Regions from separate parts of the Pseudoxanthomonas sp. 68-E7 genome, predicted to be linked through region 1. Evidence: riboswitches for the same ligand, from Rfam matches in the RefSeq annotation. Region 1 holds a riboswitch; the other holds the start of a gene.
What was found. Region 1 has a riboswitch for glycine ahead of gcvP (aminomethyl-transferring glycine dehydrogenase). Riboswitches for the same ligand answer to the same signal wherever they lie in the genome.
Positions count from the first base shown of each region.

Region 1 (10,109 bases):
GGTGATGCAGGCCGCCAAGATCGCATCAACGGGCCACAACGACATCCTCAAATGGCGTGCAGGTCGTGCATTGGCGGGATATTGGCCCGCCCGGCGAATGGTGTGGTCCGGGGAGAGGGAGGCGGGCCGCCGCTGAAGGCGGGGTGGGCCCGGGCCCACCATCGCGGTGCAGGCGTTGCCAATGCGCCCGCGCTCGTTCGAACGTCACCCCGGGTCATCGGCATGCGGGCATGGGCAATGGTGGGCCGGGGCCCATCCTGCGATCAGGCGCCTTGCTTGCGCGTACGCGCCGCCTTCCTGGCCGCGGCCGAGCGCTTGGCCGGGCCCTTGGTGCGGGCGGCCTTCTTCGCCGCGGCGGAGCGGTTGGCGGCGGTGCGCTTGCTGGCCGCCTTTTTGGCCTGTTTGGACAGGGCGGTGCGGCTGACCGCCTTCTTGGCGGTCTTCTTCCGGCCCTTGGCGATGTCCTTGCGGGCTTTCTTCTTGACCTCGGGCGAGGCGCTGTCACCGGGCTCGACGCCGATGCCGGCGCGGCGGGCCTTGGACAGGCCGATGGCGATGGCCTGTTTCGTGTTCTGGACACCGTGCTTGCCTTCGCGGACGTGCTCGATTTCCTCGCGGACGAATTCGCCGGCCTGGGTGCTGGCCGACTTGCCTTCGCGCTTGTCGCGGGCGACGGCGCGGCGGGTCTTTGCTTCCGGCATGGCCGGGTCCTCCTGCGGGACAACGTGCCTGTGTTAGTCCCGTCGGCGTGAACAGGCGGAGAAGGCGTGCCGGCTGGCGGACGCGACTATCAGCCCGATAACGCTTGCTTGACGGCGGCGTGACATGCGCGGGGCTAGCGTGAAGCCACCCTGTTTCGAGGGAGTATCGTCATGCACACGCCGCAGGAACTCGAAAAGAAATTCTGGAAGCTGCTCAAGTCCGACATGGTCGTGATGATCGGTCTGGAGGGCGCCGAGGACGGACATACTCGTCCGATGACCGCGCAGGTGGAGGAGGAAGGGCACGGCCCGATCTGGTTCTTCACCACCACCGACAACCGCCTGGCCCAGCGCGTGGACACGCCGCAACGGGCCATCGCGACGTTCTCGGCCAAGGGCCATGATTTGTTCGCCAGCATCAACGGCACGTTGGTGCAGCACATGGATCGCGACGTGGTGGATCGGTTGTGGAATCCCTATCTGGCCGCCTGGTACGAAGGCGGAATGGAGGATCCGCGCCTGTGTCTGTTGCGCTTCGAGGCCGAGCACGCGGAAATCTGGTTGAACGAAAACCCGATGCTGGCCGGCGTGAAGTTGATGCTGGGCATGGATCCGAAGAAGCACTATCGCGACCGGGTGGCGGAGGTGAATCTGCGGCATTGAGTCGGCGGGGTGCCTGGGCGAACCCAGGCCACCGCAGGCTCGACGTCGCAGTGATGACGCCATCGCCATGTTGGCGACAGGGTTTGCCCCCATCCGCCCTTCGGGCACCTTCCCCCGCGAAGCGGGGGAAGGGGGCGTATCGATCACGGCTGTTGCCGCGGCAATCATCTGGAGTCGGCATGCACTACAAACACCTGCGATTTGGACAAGGCTTTCGTACCGCGTTCGCGGTGCGGGAGGTGCAGGCGGCGGAAATGGTCATCGCGCCGGGTGAGGCGGAAGGCGGGCCGGACAATCGGCATCGTGGTGCGGATCAGTGGTTGTACGTGGTGTCCGGTACCGGCGTGGCGACCATCGAGGGCGAGCGGCAGACGCTGCGCGCGGGCAGCCTGCTGGTGATCGAGCACGGCGAGCGCCACGAGATCCGCAACACGGGGCGGACCTTCCTGAAGACGCTCAATCTCTACTATCCGCCGGCTTACGATCAGGACGAGGAACCGTTGCCGGCCGGCAAGGGCTGAGCAGGCACAGGCGTGGCACGGGGCACGCCCCCTACCGGACATGACGCGGCTGTCGCTGAATACGGGGCGCGGGATATTCAGTTCCGGCTTCACCCGCCCGAACGGTGAATGACCACGGTGGGTGCGGCCTGTCCGATCCGCTGCGCCCGCCGCGTGAGGGACACCAACGACGCGGAGAGGGGGCTTTGCGGCGACGCCCCTCTGTCGGAATCCGATTGCATGCTTTTGTCAGACACCCAGATCCAAACCCACCTATGCCGGCTGGAAGCCACCGACGCGCGCGCCATCGGCCAACTGGAAGCGCTAACCGTCTGGATGGCGGCGCTCGTGCAGACGCATCCGGAAGGCGAGCGGCTGCGCGCGGTCGCACACAAGCTGTCGCTGCGTAGTCCGTTCCAGGCGATGGCCGGCTACCAGGAGGAAGCGGCCGCCTACGACGCGACCTTCTGCCAACTGATGGCGCTCAGCGATGGCACCCGTCCGGCGATTCCGGCCGGGCCACCGCCACGCGTATGACCCGGGAGTGGGATAGAGTCGGGCTCCCGTCCCGTTTCTTTCGCCCATGTCCGAAGTTTCGCTGGTCCCGATGAGCGAGCGTGCATTCCGCGCGTTCCTGCATGCCGCAGTGGAAAATTACGCGGAAGAAAATGTCTCCGCCGGGCGCTGGCTCGCCGAAGGCGCGCTGGAACGTTCGCAGGCCGCCTTTGCGCAGCTGTTGCCGCAGGGTACGGCGACGCCGGATCACCATCTATTCGAGATCGTGGCGGGCGATGCCGGCGTGGTGGGTTCGCTGTGGTACGGCGTATACACCGAGGGCGAACAGCGGCAGGTGCATGTGTATGACGTGCGTGTGCATCCGGCGCATCGCCGCCGTGGTCATGCGGCGGCGGCGTTCGCGGCGATGGAAGCGCAGGTGCGCGCGCTGGGCATCGACCGGATTGGCCTGCATGTGTTTGCCCACAACGCGGGCGCGCAGGCGTTGTATGCGCGGCTGGGGTATCTGGTGACCAGCTTGAATATGATCAAGGTGCTGGGCAGTTGATGATTCTTGGGCTGGCGCTATCTGGAAGCAGATGTTGCATCTGGCCGAAGCAGGGGATAGGCGAAATTTTCCCCGAACAGGATGTCGTATTGCACAGCGCGATATTGTTGCATCAGGTCGTCCGAAGACTCCGTGGAGGTATAGTCGCCAGGTCGGGCCACAATGGGATGGCTGGTCTGAAGCTCGAGCAAGAGTCGATCCATGGAGTTCAGCGGCAGGCCAACCGAACGTTTAATCCAGGTCCCAAGATAAATCGGACTGAACTGTTCCTGTGGTAACAGCGCGGGTGCTCCATTGGTCCATGCAACCACCGGTAAAGTATGCATCTTGCGTTTGTCCTCGGGAGTCCAATGCGTGGGGTCCTGAGAGCTGATGAAACCGCTCTGATGGTAGACAAGGAAGTCGTCGCCCAGGAATGGCAGGTGGTCACCGAACATTACTAGCAGGGTCGGGCGACCGGAATTCCGGATGTGTCGAACCAGTTGGTTGAAGCCCGTCACCGCGTCGCGTACGCCTGTAGCATATGTGCTGAGCAGATCGACGGCTTCCGGATTCAGTCGTCCTTTCGGTTTTATATTGATGCGCGGTTTGTCCGCATAGCGATGGGAACCATCAAGGTAAGGGCCATGATTCTGCATGCTTACGGCGAAAATGAACTTCGGTGTGTCTCCCTTGTCAAGTTCGTCCGCTATGAAGCGGGACAGCACCGTGTCTTTCACGAATCCCGAACTGGCGCCCTCGAATGAAGCGTTGTCCGTAGACTCGAAGCGCGAGAAACCGAAACGGGGATATGCTTTGTCCCGATTCCAGAAATGGCTGCTATAGGGGTGGATGGCAATCGTTTCGTATCCAAGTGCGTTGAAGTCTGACGCCAGTGTCGGGATAGGGCGGTTGACGTATTGTGCGTACGGAATACTTCCGACAGGCAGATTTGCATTGGACAGCCGGGTGATGAACTCGAACTCTGTGTTGGCGGTATAACCTCCAAAAATGGGAGAGAACAAGTTGCTGCGTGACCCACTCTCAAGCTCGGAGAGCAAGGCATCTGAAAATCCAACACCCGGCAGCAGGGTCGGATCCCACCACGCCTCATTCATGATAACGATGATATCGGGTCGTCCTGATGGCGAAGCTGGCGCGCTGCTCTGGCTTGAAAGCACCCGCCGTATCGCGTCCTCGTTGTATTCAGCAGGTGGAAGGATGAGCGCGGTACTAGCGTTCATCAGCAAACTGAGCAACTGTCCGTTGGCGCGTGTGTTGGCCTCGGGGTCCCAGTTGAAATTGGAAATGCCCAAATGATCCAGCCCAGTCGCCACGGCACTGCCGCGGAAACGGGCATTCTTGAAGTTGTAGTCGGGAAGCGCCGCCAGCATAAGGAAAGATGCGGCGCAGATGGCATGAACAGCCATGCCGGCGGGAGGTGGAAAAGATTTGCGAAATAAATGACGGCGTGCGAGCCATAGTAGCCAGCCACATGCCATGATCAGGACCAAGAAAACCCAGAACGCACCAGTGCCCCAGAGAATTTCGACAACGCCGCGATATTGGCCCGACAACAGGAAATCGCTCGAGTTAATCGAACTGCCAAGTTTTTCGAATTTGATGTGATTGGCAATGGAATAAAGCAGGAAGGCCAATACTCCGGAACCGATGGCAGCGGGAAGCGAAAACAACAATCGCGTACCAGCAATTAACAGGCTCAAATAGCATGCGGAAACAATACTGGGGGTAAGGGTGGTCCTTAGCCAGTCAAACGTATTTCCTGCTCCCCGGTAGATGATTTCCCCAGCCAGAATGGCGAGCCATGCTGCCAACAGGATAATGGCGGCTTCTTTAAGAAAGCAAAGGATCTGCTTGAATTTTAAGAGCAATGGATGTGCTGGGCTCATGTCTTGACGTGCGGCTCGTATCAGCGAGGTTTCCGACTTCTGGTGTGAATAGTACGCGGTGACCGACCATGGCTGTCAGCCCGGGAAAAGAAAAGCCCCGCATCAGCGGGGCTTTTCTCGACAAACTGCAATCAAATTCACATCACGTTCGGCTCGCTGAAGGCTTCCGGTTCGCCGGCGAAGGCTTCCACCGGGATGCAGCTGCAGAACACGTTCTTGTCGCCATGCACGTTGTCCACGCGCGCCACCGGCGGCCAGTACTTCTGCAGCTTGAGGCTGGGCAGCGGGAAGGCGGCCAGCTCGCGCGGGTAGGCGTGGGTCCATTCGCTGGCGCTGACCTGGGTGGCGGTGTGCGGGGCGTGCTTGAGCGGGTTGTCCTCGCGATCCAGGCGGCCGTCCTCGACCGCGCGGATTTCGTCGCGGATCTGGATCATCGCGTCGATGAAGCGATCCAGTTCGTGCTGCGATTCGCTCTCGGTCGGTTCGACCATCAGCGTGCCGGCCACCGGGAAGCTCAGGGTGGGGGCGTGGAAGCCGAAGTCGATCAGGCGCTTGGCCACGTCCTCGGCGCTGATGCCGGTGGCGTCCTTGAGCGGACGCAGATCCAGGATGCACTCATGCGCGACCAGGCCGTTGCGGCCGGTGTACAGAGTCTCGTAGTGCGGGGCCAGGCGCTTGGCGATGTAGTTGGCGTTGAGCAGCGCCACCTGGGTGGCCTTGCGCAGGCCGGCCGCGCCCATCAGGGTGATGTACATCCAGCTGATCGGCAGGATGCTGGCGCTGCCGAAGCTGGCCGCCGACACCATGCCCACGTCGCCTTCGCCGCCCAGCGTGCGCGGCAGGAACGGTGCCAAGTGCGACTTGACCGCGCACGGGCCCACGCCCGGGCCGCCGCCGCCGTGCGGAATGCAGAAGGTCTTGTGCAGGTTGAGGTGGGAAACGTCCGAACCCCACTTGCCCGGCTTGGCCACGCCGACCAGCGCGTTCATGTTGGCGCCGTCGGTGTACACCTGGCCGCCATGCTGGTGGATGATGTTGCAGATCTCCACCACGTCCTCTTCGAACACGCCGTGGGTGGAGGGGTAGGTCATCATGATCGCGGCCAGGCGATCGCTGTACTTCTCGGCGGCGCGGCGGATGTCCTCGACATCGACGTTGCCGTTGCTGTCGCACTTGGTGACCACCACCTGCATGCCGCACATCTGCGCGCTGGCCGGGTTTGTGCCGTGCGCGGATTCGGGAATCAGGCAGATGTCGCGCTTGGCCTCGCCGCGCGAGCGGTGGTAGGCGCGGATGGCCAGCAGGCCGGCGTACTCGCCCTGCGCGCCGGAGTTGGGCTGCAGGCTGACCGAGTCGTAGCCGGTGCATTCGACCAGCATGGCTTCCAGGCCGTCGATCAGTTCCTTGTAGCCCTGCGCCTGGTCGGCGGGCGCCAGCGGATGCAGGTTGCCGAACTCCGGCCAGGTCACCGGGATCATCTCGGCGGTGGCGTTGAGCTTCATGGTGCAGCTGCCCAGCGGGATCATGGTGCGATCCATCGCCAGATCCTTGTCAGCGAGCGCGCGCATGTAGCGCAGCAGCTCGTGCTCGCTGTGGTGGGTGTTGAACACCGGGTGGGTCAGGAACGCGCTGGTGCGGCGCAGGGCTTCCGGAATCAGCGACGGCGCGGTGGCGTCCAGCGCGTCGATGGTCGGCAGGGAGGCGCCGGGATTGGCGAACACGCTCCACAGCGCTTCCACGTCGGCGCGGGTGGTGGTTTCGTCCAGCGAGATGCACAGCGAGCCGTTGCCGCGCACGCGCAGGTTGATGCGGGCCAGTTTGGCGCGGGCCAGGATCGCCTGGGCGGCGTCGCCGGCGTCGATGCACAGGGTGTCGAACGCACTGGCATGCACGGACGCATGGCCGAGCGAGCGCAGGCCTTCGGCGAGGATGGCGGTCAGGCGGGCCACCCGGCTGGCGATGCGGGTCAGGCCTTCCGGACCGTGGTAGACCGCGTACATCGAGGCCATCACCGCCAGCAGCACCTGCGCGGTGCAGATGTTGGAGGTGGCCTTCTCGCGGCGGATGTGCTGCTCGCGGGTCTGCAGGGTCAGGCGGTAGGCGGGATTGCCGTCGGCGTCCACCGACACGCCGATCAGGCGGCCAGGCATGGAGCGCTTGTAGGCGTCGCGGCAGGCCATGAAGGCCGCGTGCGGGCCGCCGAAGCCGAACGGCACGCCGAAGCGCTGGGTGTTGCCGACCACGATGTCGGCGCCCATTTCGCCCGGGGTCTTGAGCAGGGTCAGCGCCAGCAGATCGGTGGCCATGACGAACAGCGCCTGGTGGCCATGGATGATCTCCGCGTCGCGGCCCCATTCCTCCAGCCAGCCGCTGGAGGCAGGGTACTGCACCAGCACGCCGAAGTAGTCGCCGGCGGCCAGCTTTTCATGGAACGCGTCGGTCGACCGCACGATCTCGACGGTCAGGCCGAGCGGTTCGGCGCGGGTCTGCAGCACTTCGATCGTCTGCGGATGGGTATCGCCGGCGACCAGGAACACGTTGGATTTGGACTTGGCCGAGCGCTTGGCCAGGGTCATCGCCTCGGCGGCGGCGGTGGCTTCGTCCAGCAGCGAGGCGCTGGCGATTTCCATGCCGGTCAGGTCGGTGATCATGGTCTGGAAGTTGATCAGCGCTTCCATGCGGCCCTGCGAGATTTCCGCCTGGTACGGGGTGTAGGCGGTGTACCAGGCCGGGTTCTCCAGGATGTTGCGCAGGATCACCTTGGGGGTGTGGGTGCCGTAGTAGCCCTGGCCGATGAAGCTCCTGAACACCTGGTTCTTGTCGGCGACGGCGCGGATCTTGGCCAGCGCTTCCTCTTCGGTCATCGCGGCGGGCAGGGCCAGCGGCGCGGCGGACTTGATGTTGGCCGGGACGATGGCGTCGGTCATCGCCTCCAGCGAGTCGTGGCCGACCACGCGCAGCATGTGCGCGATTTCGGCATCGTTGGGACCGATGTGGCGGGCGATGAAAGCGTCGTGGTGCTCGAGATCGCGAAGCGAGGACGGAGTCTGGGACATGGGCAGGGGCATCCGGAAAAGGCATGAAGCCGGGCGTGCGAAGTGCGCACGTGGGTGCCCCTCTGTCCTTTTGCCTGAGAGTTTGGAAGCGCCGCGGACGAGGTCGCGGGGTGCTTCGTGCCCCTTCGGCGCCGGCGCGTGGCCGATCTCTCCAGAGTGTTTGCAGCGGCGGTGGTATCGGGCCTGAGCGATTACGGGCGTTTGCGCCTTCGGCAGCGGGTTTCCCCGCTTCTCCCACCTGGTCTTGCGGCGCGGATTATAGCCTGCGGCCGCCCGCACCGTCCCGGTTGGCCTTACCATGTCCGGCTCCCCGCGCCGGCATCCCTGTTCATGAATGCGCCCCCCTTCCGACTGCTGCGCCTGGACCACGTGGTCCTGCGTGTCCGCGACCTGGCGGCCATGCGCGCCTTCTATTGCGGGGTGCTGGGCTGCGCCGTGGAGCGGGACCGGCCGGAGCTGGGCCTGCTGCAACTGCGGGCCGGGGAGTCGCTGATCGACCTGGTCCCGGTGGACGGCAAGCTGGGCCGGCTGGGCGGGGCCGCGCCGGGCGCCGGCGGCCGCAATGTCGATCATCTGTGCCTGCGGGTGGAACCCTTCGATCGCGAGGCGCTGGCGGCCTACCTGCAGGCGGCCGGGGCGAACCTGGGCGAGTTCGGCGAGCGCTATGGTGCCGACGGCATGGGGCCGTCCCAGTACCTGGAGGATCCGGAAGGCAACACGGTCGAGCTGAAGGGGCCGCCGACCTCGCCACCGGTGGATCCGTCCGCCGCCGCCGGGAGCGCGCCATGACCGGCGTCCGCAAGCTGCCGTCCAACCGCCGCCTGGCCCTGTTGCTGGGCGGGCTGGCGATGTTCGGCCCGTTCTCCATCGACACCATCTTCCCCGCGTTCAATGCGATGGGTTCGCAGCTGGGCGTGGACAAGCTGGCGATGCAGCAGGTGATCAGCGTGTACCTGCTGACCTATGCGCTGATGAGCCTGGTGCATGGTCCGCTGTCGGACGCGTTCGGCCGGCGCAAGGTGATCCTGGGCGGCCTGTTCGTGTTCCTGCTGGCCTCGATCGGCTGCGCGCTGTCGCAGGACATGGCCACGCTGCTGCTGTTCCGCGCGTTGCAGGGATTCTCCGCCGGCGTGGGCTTCATCGTCGGCCGCGCGGTGATCCGCGACGTGCTGCACGGCGACGACGCGCAGCGGCTGATGAGCCAGGTGTCGATGATTTTCGGCATCGCCCCGGCGATCGCGCCGATCATCGGCGGCTGGATCCTGGGCTGGAGCGCGTGGCCGGTGATCTTCTGGTTCCTGGCCGGCTTCTCGCTGCTGTTGCTGCTGACGGTGGGCGTGTGGTTGCCGGAGACGCATCCGCCGGAAGTGCGGGTGAAGGTCTCGCCGAAGCACCTGCTGCGCGATTACTTCGCCATCGCCCTGAATCCGCGCTTCCAGCGGCTGGCGCTGGCCGGCTCGCTGAGTTTCGGCGGCATCTTCCTGTACATCGCCTCGGCGCCCATTTTCGTGATGGATCGGCTGGGCCTGAACGAGCAGCAGTTCGCCTGGCTGTTCCTGCCCACCATCGGCGGCATGACCCTGGGCGCGTTCGTGTCCGGGCGCGCGGCCGGACGCATCAGCGGCACCCGGTTGACCCGCATCGGCTTCGCCTGCATGGGCGTGTCGACGATCGCCAACATCGCCTACAACGCGTGGGCCGGCGACGCCATCGGCATTCCGTGGGCGGTGTTGCCGATGTGCCTGTCCGCGTTCGGCGTGGCGCTGATCTTCCCGATCCTCACCCTGGCCATCCTCGACATGTATCCGCGCCAGCGTGGCGCGGCCTCGTCGCTGCAGGCCTTCAGCAACCTGCTGATCAACACCATCATCGCCGGCGTGATCTCGGCGCTGCTGAGCCGTCATGGCCTGTGGCTGGCGCTGGGCGCGGGCGTGCTCACGCTGGGCGGTTGGGTGATGTGGCGTTGGGAAGCCCATGTGAGCAAGCGCGCCGAGGCCTGCCCGAAGGAACCCGCGGCGCTGGAACCCACCGATCAAATCTGAGCTTCAATCAAGGAATCCCCGATGTCCACGAATTCAAAGGCCCGCCGCGACGCCAAGAAGCGCAAGGTGATCAAGGCGCGCAACCTGGCCCGCGCGAACGCGCCGGCGATCGAGCCGCATGCCGAACTGCGCAATCCGCAGGGTGATCTGCTGGCCGGTATCGTGCGCCAGGCCGGCGTGTGGGTGCTGGGCATG
Region 1 is NZ_JBYMTI010000006.1:251,873-261,981, forward strand. Features, by position in the region: gene AC3DE2_RS16010 (DUF6496 domain-containing protein) at 264-701, opposite strand; gene AC3DE2_RS16015 (pyridoxamine 5'-phosphate oxidase family protein) at 873-1,364, shown strand; gene AC3DE2_RS16020 (cupin domain-containing protein) at 1,544-1,885, shown strand; gene AC3DE2_RS16025 (hypothetical protein) at 2,105-2,401, shown strand; gene AC3DE2_RS16030 (GNAT family N-acetyltransferase) at 2,448-2,927, shown strand; gene AC3DE2_RS16035 (LTA synthase family protein) at 2,945-4,816, opposite strand; gene gcvP (aminomethyl-transferring glycine dehydrogenase) at 4,954-7,872, opposite strand; glycine riboswitch at 7,925-8,037, opposite strand; gene AC3DE2_RS16045 (VOC family protein) at 8,203-8,661, shown strand; gene AC3DE2_RS16050 (multidrug effflux MFS transporter) at 8,658-9,914, shown strand; gene AC3DE2_RS16055 (hypothetical protein) at 9,936-10,109, shown strand, end outside.

Region 2 (10,109 bases), on a different contig from region 1:
GCGGACCTCGTCCGCCTGCGCCTGCCAGGCGATCCGTCGGACCTGTCCCTGCAGGCGCACGTCGCGCAGGGTGACCCGGCCCGGCCACCAGCTGTGGCCGCCAGCCCAGTGCATCTGGAACTTCTCCGGTTTGCGGTTGAGCGTGCGCTCGCCCCAGGCGGTGTTGATCCACAGATTGGCCGCGGCCAGATAAAGCGCGTAGATGGCCAGCAGGGCCACGACCACCCGCAGCGACCCGCGCCGCACCGCGTTCCAGCGGGAAGGATTCCCGTGATTCGACATCCTGTTCATGCGCACAGCATGCCCGAACCACCGGACCCGGAAAATCGCGCGCTGTGGATTCCCCGATGGTCTTGGTGCCCGGACGGGCCGGCGCGGCGATAATGAGCGCTTTCCGTTTCCAAGCGCCTGCATGTCCAGCGATCGTATCCGCCATCCGCGCCTGCGCGGGCTTGTCGTCTCCGCCGAGGCCGCCGCCGCGCACATCCAGCCCGGCGAGACCGTGGCCATGAGCGGGTTCACCGGGTCGGGCTATCCCAAGGAGGTGCCGCTGGCGCTGGCCGACCGGATCGACCGCTGGCACGCGGAAGGACGCGGCTTCCAGATCCGCCTGCTGACCGGCGCCTCGACCGCGCCGGAACTGGACGGCGCGCTGGCCAAGGTCGACGGCATCGCCCTGCGGCTGCCGTTCCAGAGCGATCCGGACACGCGCCAGCGCATCAACGCCGGCACGCTGGAATACATCGACGCCCACCTGAGCCACGTCGCCCAGCACACCTGGTTCGGCTTCTACGGACAGATCGATACCGCGGTGGTGGAAGCCTCGGCGATCCGCGAGGACGGCGCGCTGGTGCCATCGACGTCGCTGGGCAACAACAAGACCTGGCTGGACCTGGCGCGCAAGGTGATCGTGGAGGTCAACGACTGGCAGCCCGAAGGCCTGGACGGCATGCATGACATCTACTACGGCACCGCCCTGCCGCCGCACCGCAAGCCGATTCCGCTGATCCATCCGGACGATCGCATCGGCGACACCGCGCTGCGCTGCGATCCCGACAAGATCGTCGCGGTGGTGCGCACCCACGGCCCGGATCGCAACAGCCCGTTCAATCCCGCCGACGCCACCAGCCAGCGGATCGCCGCGCACCTGATCGAGTTCCTGCAGCACGAGGTGAAACAGGGCCGCCTGCCGCCCAACCTGCTGCCGCTGCAGTCCGGCGTGGGCAACATTCCCAATGCCGTGCTGGCGGGACTGTCGGCCAGCGGCTTCCGTGACCTGACCGCCTTCACCGAGGTCATCCAGGACGGCATGCTGGACATGCTGCGCGACGGCGTCCTGCGCAGCGCCTCGTGCACGGGCTTCGCGCTCAGCCCGGAAGCCAACGAGGTGTTCAAGCAGGACATCGGTTTCTATCGCGAGCGCATCGTCATGCGCACGCAGGAGATCTCCAACCATCCGGAACTGGTGCGCCGGCTCGGCTGCATCTGCATGAACGGCATGGTGGAAGCGGACCTGTACGGCAACGTCAATTCCACCCACATCATGGGTTCGCGGATCCAGAACGGCATCGGCGGATCCGGCGACTTCGCCCGCAACGGCTACCTGTCGATCTTCCTCAGCCCCAGCATCGCCAAGGGTGGCAGCATCTCCTCGCTGGTGCCGATGGTCAGCCACGTGGATCACACCGAGCACGACGTCTCGATCATCGTCACCGAACAGGGCCTGGCGGATCTGCGCGGCCTGTCGCCGAAGCAGCGCGCCCGCGTGCTGATTGCCCGCTGCGCGCATCCGGACTACCGCGACCTGCTGACCGACTATTACGAGCGCGCCTTGCATGCCAGCTATGGCCGCCACACGCCGCACCTGCTGCCCGAAGCCTTGTCCTGGCACCAGCGCTGGCTGGATACGGGCAGCATGAAGGGCTGAGGCAGTCCTCCTTCCTCGGAAGGAAGAAAGCACTCGATATTCCCCTACCCGTCATTCGGCGGTCGGGGAGTGTTGCGAGGGCAAGCGTGGAGCTTCCCGCCAGTCTTTCGCCATCGGGAGCCGCTAGCCCTGGGACAGGGCAGGCGCCCGCTCCATGGCCTGAATGGAGCGAGGCCATCGCCGGATTCGATATCCGCCTCGGAACACGACGGCGCCGGATCCAGGGCCGGGCCGCTTCTTGAAAATTCCTGCGGGCGGGTGTGATGTTTCGCGCGCCGGCGCGAATCATGGTGTCGAGGGCGCGAAGTCCGCGCCGGGAAGCCCATGGATACGATCACCCCTACCATCCCCGCCATGACCGCGATCGACGCCCGCACGCCTTCGGTGCGCCGCCGCGACGCTCCTCCGGCATCGTATTCAAGGTTTCCCGCAGCCGTGCATGCCACGTTCAAGACCCTGCCGATCCGGCACGGGGGATCACCGCGCAACATTTGCGCGCCTGCCCGAACGTCGACCAGGCGCGCAGCGGTGCCTGTTCGCCAGGGCGGCGTCGACCTGTTGGCCAGGATGCTTTCACTGGTGCGGGCTCGCCGGAAGATCGACGGCGCCCGGAATGGCGGCAGCCCGCGCGGGGCATTGGCGCAGCTGAAATGAGCTGAAGCGCTTCCAGCGCGTTGAACCGCGCATTCCCGCAATGCCGGCGCCTCCGGCCTCGAACCGAAGTACCTCACCGGCCGCAAGCCCGTCGCATGCGGTGCGGCCCCTTGCATCCCGACCTCGGAGCATTCCATGCCATCCACACCCGTCCCTCCTTCCGGCGAACGCCTGCACGGCCTGGATGCCGTGCGCGCCATCGCCCTGCTGCTCGGCCTGGTCGTGCATGCCAGCATGTCCTGGCTGCCCGGCGCGCAGTACTTCTGGCTCACCCATGATGCGACCCCGAACGCATGGGCCGGATTGGCGTTCTACGTGCCGCACATGTTCCGCATGCTGCTGTTCTTCCTGCTTGCGGGCTTCTTCGCGCGCCTGGCGCACGAACGCATGGGAACCCGGGCATTCATCCGCGATCGCGGGAAGCGCATCGCCATGCCCCTGCTGTCCGGCTGGTTCCCGATGCTGATGGCGATCCTCGCGGTGGCGGCATGGAACGCCTGGCTGGTCAACAACGGAAAGATGCCCGAAGCCCCTCCCACCCCGCCGCTGTCGCCGCGCCATTTCCCGCTCACGCATCTCTGGTTCCTGTACGTGTTGCTGCTGTGCTACATCGCCGCGATGCTGGTGCGTGCCACGCTTGGCCGCAGCGCATTCGTGCAACGCGCCGCCGATGCCGGCGTGCGCCTGTTCGCCTCGCCGATCGGCCCGCTGCTGCTTGCGATACCGCTGGGATCCGCGCTGGCCACGCATGCCTCGTGGTTCGCCTGGTTTGGCATCCCGACACCGGACCAGTCGTTGTATCCCAGCCTGGCGGCGTGGATCGCTTTCGGCAGCGCCTTCGGCCTGGGTTGGCTGCTGCATCGGCAACCGCAACTGTTGCGGGGCTGGGCCGGCCACTGGCCACTGCACCTGGCGATTGCGGTCGTGGCGACCATCGGCTGCATGCTGCACATCGGGCTTGCGCCGCAACTGGTCGCCGCGCCCCGGGACATGGTTACGCTGGCCTACGCGGTGGCCTATTCCATCGCCGGCTGGAGCTGGAGCTTCGCCCTGGTTGGCATGGGGCTGCGCTTCCTGTCCGGACACAGCCGGATTCGCCGCTACCTGGCCGATGCTTCGTACTGGATCTATTTCGCGCACCTGCCGGTGGTGATGGCGATGCAGGTGGCGATGTCGCGCGTGCAATGGCCGTGGTTCGTGGAGTTCCTGGTGGTCTTGTTGGTTTCGATGGCGCTGCTGCTGTCAAGCTACGACCTGCTGGTACGCAACAGCTTCATCGGCGCCTGGCTCAACGGGCGGCGCAAGCCGCGCGGGTTGGAATACCGCTGAAGCGCTGTTGCGGGTTGACGTCCTTCATGACCCTCTTGACCCGCCATTCGGATGTTGAAAGTGAAAAGGAGCGGGTCCCGGCGTGGCAGGTGACGGTGGGTTTGTTTTTGGCGCGGAGAGCAAATCCCCCTCGGTCCCCCTTCTTCGAAGGGGGAGGAAAAGCAGAGCACTTCCAGTGCTCTTTTAGCCCCCTTTAAAAAAGAGGGCGGGCGTCCGCGCAGCGGGCGACGGGGGATTTGCTTTTGGGGCTGAGCACAAATCCCCTCAATCCCCCTTCTCCGAAGGGCGAAGCAAAGGAAGGCGGAGATGCGGCATCCGCGGATGGATGCCATTTTTCCGAACCGCAGCAGGACGCGCGCCTGCCGGCGACTTCGTCAGGAAGCCTCGAACGCCAGGCTGTAACTCACCGCGCCCTGCGGACGACTGCCATCGAAGGTCAGCGCCATGAAGTATTCGGCCGGCGCGCCTTCGTAGCGCAACGCGGCGTCGTGCGCGAATCCGAAGCGCGCGTAGTAACCGGGATCCCCCAGCACCACGCAGCCACCCGCGCCGGCCTGGCGCAGCCGGGCCAAGCCGGCTTCGATCAGCGCGGCACCGACGCCCACGCCCTGTCGATCCGGCGCCACCGCCACCGGTCCCAGTCCGTACCAGCCGGCTGCGCCGTCGTCGATGACCACCGGCGAAAACGCCACATGTCCGATCACCCGGCCGCCCTGTTCCGCCAGCAGCGCCAGGCTCAGTTCGGCGCGCGCGCGCAGGGCGTCGACTATCGCCGCCTCGGTGCCGCTGCTGTGCTCGGCGCCGGCGAAGGCCTCGCTGATCAGGGCGCGGATGGCGGGCAGGTCGGAGGGCGTTTCGGTGCGCAGGGCGTAGGCGATCATGGCGACAGGTGGACGAACGGAGCCGGCATTTTCACATCCGGCTCTGCTAAAGTGCGCGCCGGATGCAGGAGAGTGGAGCCACGCGGCTCCCGCCGAAGGCGCAGGCTCCCATAATCGCTCAGGCCCGGTTGCCGTCGGCAGCCATCCACTGCGTCCACCCACGCCGATCTGGAGAGAGGTCTTCGATGACCCGCCGAAGGGGCAAGCGGCCCACGCCGCCGAACTCTCAGGCAAAAGGACAGCGGGAGCGGCACCGGATTCCGGTCTTGATGCGAGCGCCTTGCCCCGCGCGCCCCTGGCGCGTGGCTGCCGCGTGCGCACCCACGCCGGTTCCGGCCACTTTCCTGCCGGATACCCGACATGTTGCTGTCCCTGATCTACCTCGTCGCCATCACCGCCGAAGCCATGACCGGCGCGCTGTCCGCCGGCCGCCGGCGGATGGATCTGTTCGGCGTCGTCATCATCGCCTCGGTCACCGCGCTCGGCGGCGGTTCACTGCGTGACATCGTGCTGGGCCACTATCCCCTGGGCTGGGTCAAGCATCCCGAGTACCTGGGCTACACGATTGGCGCAGCCATCGTCGCCACCTTCGTCGCCCGCTGGATGCACCACCTGCGCCAGGCCTTCCTGTGGCTGGATGCGCTGGGCCTGGTCGCCTTCACCCTGATCGGCTGCGCGATCGCGCGCGAGGCCGGGCACGCGCCGGTGATCGTGGTGATCGCCGGCATGCTCACCGGCACCTTCGGCGGTGTCCTGCGCGACGTGCTCTGCAATGAAATCCCGCTGCTGTTCCACAAGGAACTGTATGCCAGCGTGTCGCTGCTCACCGGCGCGGCGTATCTGCTCCTGCTGCATGAGGGAGTGAACGAGTCCACCACCACGCTGGGCTGCCTGGGCGGTGGCTTCCTGCTGCGGCTGATGGCGATCCGCTACAACTGGGACGTGCCGAAGTTCGTCTACCGCGACGAAGTCCACTGACCGGCCGCGAGCCCTTCCCCAATAAGCCGCGCAAGCAAATCACACGCGGTGGCAGGAAAGGACATCACCGTGGCGAAGACCTCCGCACCACGCAGGAGCGGCTCCGGGAACTGCGCCGGCGATCCGGAGAGAGGGAGACGGATCGCCTTCGCACCCGGGCCACTCCTGCGGCCCGCGATTTTTCCCGTTACGCCGCCTGCGACACGTTGCGTTCGCGGCGGCGGCGCACCGCGGCCGCCAGTCGTTCCAGCACCGCGACCGAACGATCCCAGCCGATGCAGCCATCAGTGATGCTCTGCCCGTAGGCCAGCGTCTGGCCCGGTACCAGATCCTGGCGGCCGGCGACCAGATGGCTTTCGATCATGGCGCCGATGATGCGGGTCTCGCCGGCCTCGATCTGCGCGGCGATGTCCTCGATGACCGCGGGCTGGTTCTCGGGATCCTTCAGGCTGTTGGCGTGGCTGGCGTCGATCATCAGGCGCGGCGCCAGGCCGGCCTTCGCCAGCACCCGGCTGGCCGCCTCGACGCTGCCGGCGTCGTAGTTCGGCGCCTTGCCGCCGCGCAGGATCACGTGGCAATCCGGATTGCCGGTGGTGGCGGCAATGGCCGATCGGCCTTCCTTGGTGACGGCCAGGAAATGATGCGGATGCGAAGCCGCGTTGACCGCGTCGGCGGCGATCTTCACGTTGCCGTCGGTGCCGTTCTTGAAGCCGACCGGGCACGACAGGCCGGAGGCGAGTTCACGATGGATCTGGCTCTCGGTGGTGCGTGCGCCGATCGCGCCCCATGCCACCAGGTCGGCGATGTACTGCGGCGAGGTGGTGTCCAGGTATTCGCAGCCAGCCGGCAGGCCCAGGCGATTGATGTTGCGCAGCAGGCCGCGCGCCAGGCGCAGGCCTTCGTTGATGCGGAAGCTGCCGTCCAGGCCGGGGTCGTTGATCAACCCTTTCCAGCCCACCGTGGTGCGCGGCTTCTCGAAATACACGCGCATGACGATTTCCAGTTCCCCGCCCAGCGCATCACGCAAGGGGCGCAGGCGCTGCGCGTACTCCATCGCGGCGATGGGATCGTGGATGGAACAGGGACCGATCACCACCGCCAGGCGGTCGTCGCGGCCCTGCAGGATCTCGTGCAGCGCCTGCCGGCTGCGGGTGACGGTTTCGGATACGGCTTCATCGCAGGGCAGTTCCGCGATCACCTCGGCGGGAGGCGTGAGCGGTTCCAGCTTGCGGATGCGCAGGTCGTCGGTATGGGGCGCCATCGGGGAATCTCCAGGTTGTTTGTCTGTTTTCGATGTCGCCAGCCCCGGAAGCAAAAAAGCCGCCAGGTTCGCTGGCGGCTTTCGGGAATGCGTCTGAACGTTTCGTCAGGGTGAGCGCAGTCCTTCCTCCGCCAGCGGCATCGGAAAGTAGTACCAAAAGTAAAAGCTGGCGCGGGCTGCGTTCATGAGGGTGCATTGATAGCACAGGTTTGCCGCGATGCAAAATGTTTCATTTGCAAGCACCCGGCCCTTCCCACTGGAGCAGCCTGCGGTGGCCCAAAGAAAAACCCCGCCTTGCGGCGGGGTTTTCCGGTGTCGCGGTACCGCGTGGAAAGCCGGATCAGAAATCCATGCCGCCCATGCCGCCCATGCCACCGCCCGGCGGCATCGCCGGCTCGTCCTTCTTCGGGGCCTCGGCCACCATCGCTTCGGTGGTGATCATCAGGCCGGCGATGGACGCGGCGTTCTGCAGCGCGGTGCGGGTGACCTTGGTCGGATCCAGGATGCCGAACTCGACCATGTCGCCGAACTCGCCGTTGGCGGCGTTGTAGCCGAAGTTGCCCGAACCGTCCTTGACCTTGTTGACGATCACGGAGGGCTCTTCGCCGGCGTTGGTGACGATTTCGCGCAGCGGGGCTTCCATCGCGCGCAGGGCGATCTGGATGCCGTGGGTCTGGTCTTCGTTGATGCCCTTCAGGCCTTCGATGGCGGCCTTGGCACGGATCAGGGCGACGCCGCCGCCCGGGACCACGCCTTCCTCGACGGCCGCACGGGTGGCGTGCAGGGCGTCTTCGACGCGCGCCTTCTTTTCCTTCATCTCGACTTCGGTGGCGGCACCGACCTTGATGACGGCCACGCCGCCGGCCAGTTTGGCCACGCGCTCCTGCAGCTTCTCGCGGTCGTAGTCCGAAGAGGTCTCTTCGATCTGCGCCTTGATCTGCTTGATGCGGGCTTCGATGGCGGCGGTGTCGCCGGCGCCGTCGATGATGGTGCTGTTCTCCTTCGAGACCTGCACCTTCTTGGCGCGGCCCAGATCCTTGATGGTGGCCTTCTCCAGCGACAGGCCCACTTCCTCGGAGATCACGGTGCCGCCGGTCAGCACGGCCATGTCTTCCAGCATCGCCTTGCGACGGTCGCCGAAGCCCGGGGCCTTCACGGCCACGACCTTGACGATGCCGCGGATGGTGTTGACCACCAAGGTGGCCAGCGCTTCGCCTTCCACTTCCTCGGCGACGATCAGCAGCGGCTTGCCGGCCTTGGCCACGCCTTCCAGCACGGGCAGCAGGTCACGCACGTTGGAGATCTTCTTGTCGTGCAGCAGGATGAACGGGTCATCCAGGTCGGCGGTCATCGACTGCTGGTTGTTGACGAAGTACGGCGACAGGTAGCCGCGGTCGAACTGCATGCCTTCGACGACGTCCAGTTCGTTGTCCAGGCCCGAGCCTTCCTCGACGGTGATCACGCCTTCCTTGCCGACCTTCTTCATCGCATCGGCGATGATGTTGCCGATCGACTCGTCGGAGTTGGCGGAGATGGTGCCGACCTGGGCGATGGCCTTGTCGTCGGCGGTGGGCTTGCTGATCTTCTTCAGCTCGGCCACGGCGGCGACCACGGCCTTGTCGATGCCGCGCTTGAGGTCCATCGGGTTCATGCCGGCGGCGACCGCCTTGGAACCTTCGCGGATCAGCGCCTGCGCCAGCACGGTGGCGGTGGTGGTGCCGTCACCGGCGTTGTCGGAGGTCTTGGAAGCGACTTCCTTGACCATCTGCGCGCCCATGTTCTCGAACTTGTCGGCCAGTTCGATTTCCTTGGCGACGGAGACGCCGTCCTTGGTGATGGTCGGGGCGCCGAAGCTCTTCTCGAGCACGACGTTGCGGCCCTTCGGGCCCAGGGTGGCCTTGACGGCGTTGGCGAGCACGTTGACGCCGCGCACCATGCGCGAACGGGCGTCTTCGCCGAAACGGATATCCTTTGCAGCCATGGGTATTAACTCCGGGATTCGATATTGGGGATTGGGGATTCGATGGGTTGGCGGGGAGCGGAATGGGTCGGGATTCGATCAGCGCAGAAGTCGCGCTTGTCCGAATCCCGAATCTCCAATGCCGAATCCCGCCTCGGCGATCAGCCGAGGATCGCGAAGATGTCGTCTTCCTTCACGACCAGGTAGTCGGTGCCGTCCAGCTTCACTTCGGTGCCGCTGTACTTGCCGAACAGGACCTTGTCGCCGACCTTGACCTTCGGGGCGCGCACGTTGCCGTTGTCCAGGACCTTGCCTTCGCCGACGGCGACGACTTCACCCTTGATCGGCTTCTCGGTGGCCGAGTCCGGAATCACGATGCCGCCAGCGGACAGCTTCTCTTCTTCCATACGCTTGATGACCACGCGGTCGTACAGCGGCTTGATATTGCTCATTTCAATCCTCTTTAAGTGATTGATTGGACTGGGAAAGGGCGGCGATGTTAGCACTCGGAAAGGGAGAGTGCCAGCAACGCGGGCAAACAAACCCCGGCGAACCGGGATTGCACGGAAATGGGGCCCGGCCGGAGCCTTTCAAGAGCTGGCCGCGGAAAAAAGTTTGGACCGGGGATCAAGGAGGCGTCTGCGATAATCGCTGGCCTATGTCCGTCCTGCTCGCCTTCTGCACCTGCCCCGATGCCGACAGCGCCCGGCGCCTGGCCGGCACGCTGGTGGACGAGCGGCTGGCGGCCTGCGTGAACCTCCTGCCCGGGATGACCTCGGTCTACCGCTGGCGGGACGCGGTGGAAACCACCGACGAGGTCCAGCTGATCATCAAGACCACCGCCGCGCGGCTGCCCGCGCTGGCGGCCCGGCTGGCCGAACTGCATCCCTACGAACTCCCCGAGCTGCTGGCGGTCCAAGCCGCCGCCGGCCTGCCCGCCTATCTGGCGTGGGTGACGGCGGAGACCAGCGAGCCCCGTGAGGAACCCTGACCGATGACGTGGTTGTCCCGCCTGCTGGCCCTGGGCCTGCTGTCCTTCGCCTGCGCCGCGCAGGCCCAGATCCGCCCGCAGGACCTGCCGCCGGTCGATGAGGTGTTCGTCCCCAGCGTCAGCGCGCC
Region 2 is NZ_JBYMTI010000001.1:190,781-200,889, reverse strand. Features, by position in the region: gene AC3DE2_RS00950 (AsmA family protein) at 1-291, opposite strand, end outside; gene scpC (succinyl-CoA:acetate CoA-transferase ScpC) at 413-1,927, shown strand; gene AC3DE2_RS00940 (hypothetical protein) at 2,252-2,581, shown strand; gene AC3DE2_RS00935 (acyltransferase family protein) at 2,717-3,910, shown strand; gene AC3DE2_RS00930 (GNAT family N-acetyltransferase) at 4,285-4,791, opposite strand; glycine riboswitch at 4,847-4,935, shown strand; glycine riboswitch at 4,950-5,041, shown strand; gene AC3DE2_RS00925 (trimeric intracellular cation channel family protein) at 5,152-5,769, shown strand; gene AC3DE2_RS00920 (3-deoxy-7-phosphoheptulonate synthase) at 5,957-7,030, opposite strand; gene groL (chaperonin GroEL) at 7,371-9,011, opposite strand; gene groES (co-chaperone GroES) at 9,152-9,442, opposite strand; gene cutA (divalent-cation tolerance protein CutA) at 9,649-9,981, shown strand; gene AC3DE2_RS00900 (protein-disulfide reductase DsbD family protein) at 9,985-10,109, shown strand, end outside.
Region 2: linked by a shared signal. The riboswitch ahead of AC3DE2_RS00925 (trimeric intracellular cation channel family protein) and the one ahead of gcvP (aminomethyl-transferring glycine dehydrogenase) in region 1 are both predicted to bind glycine.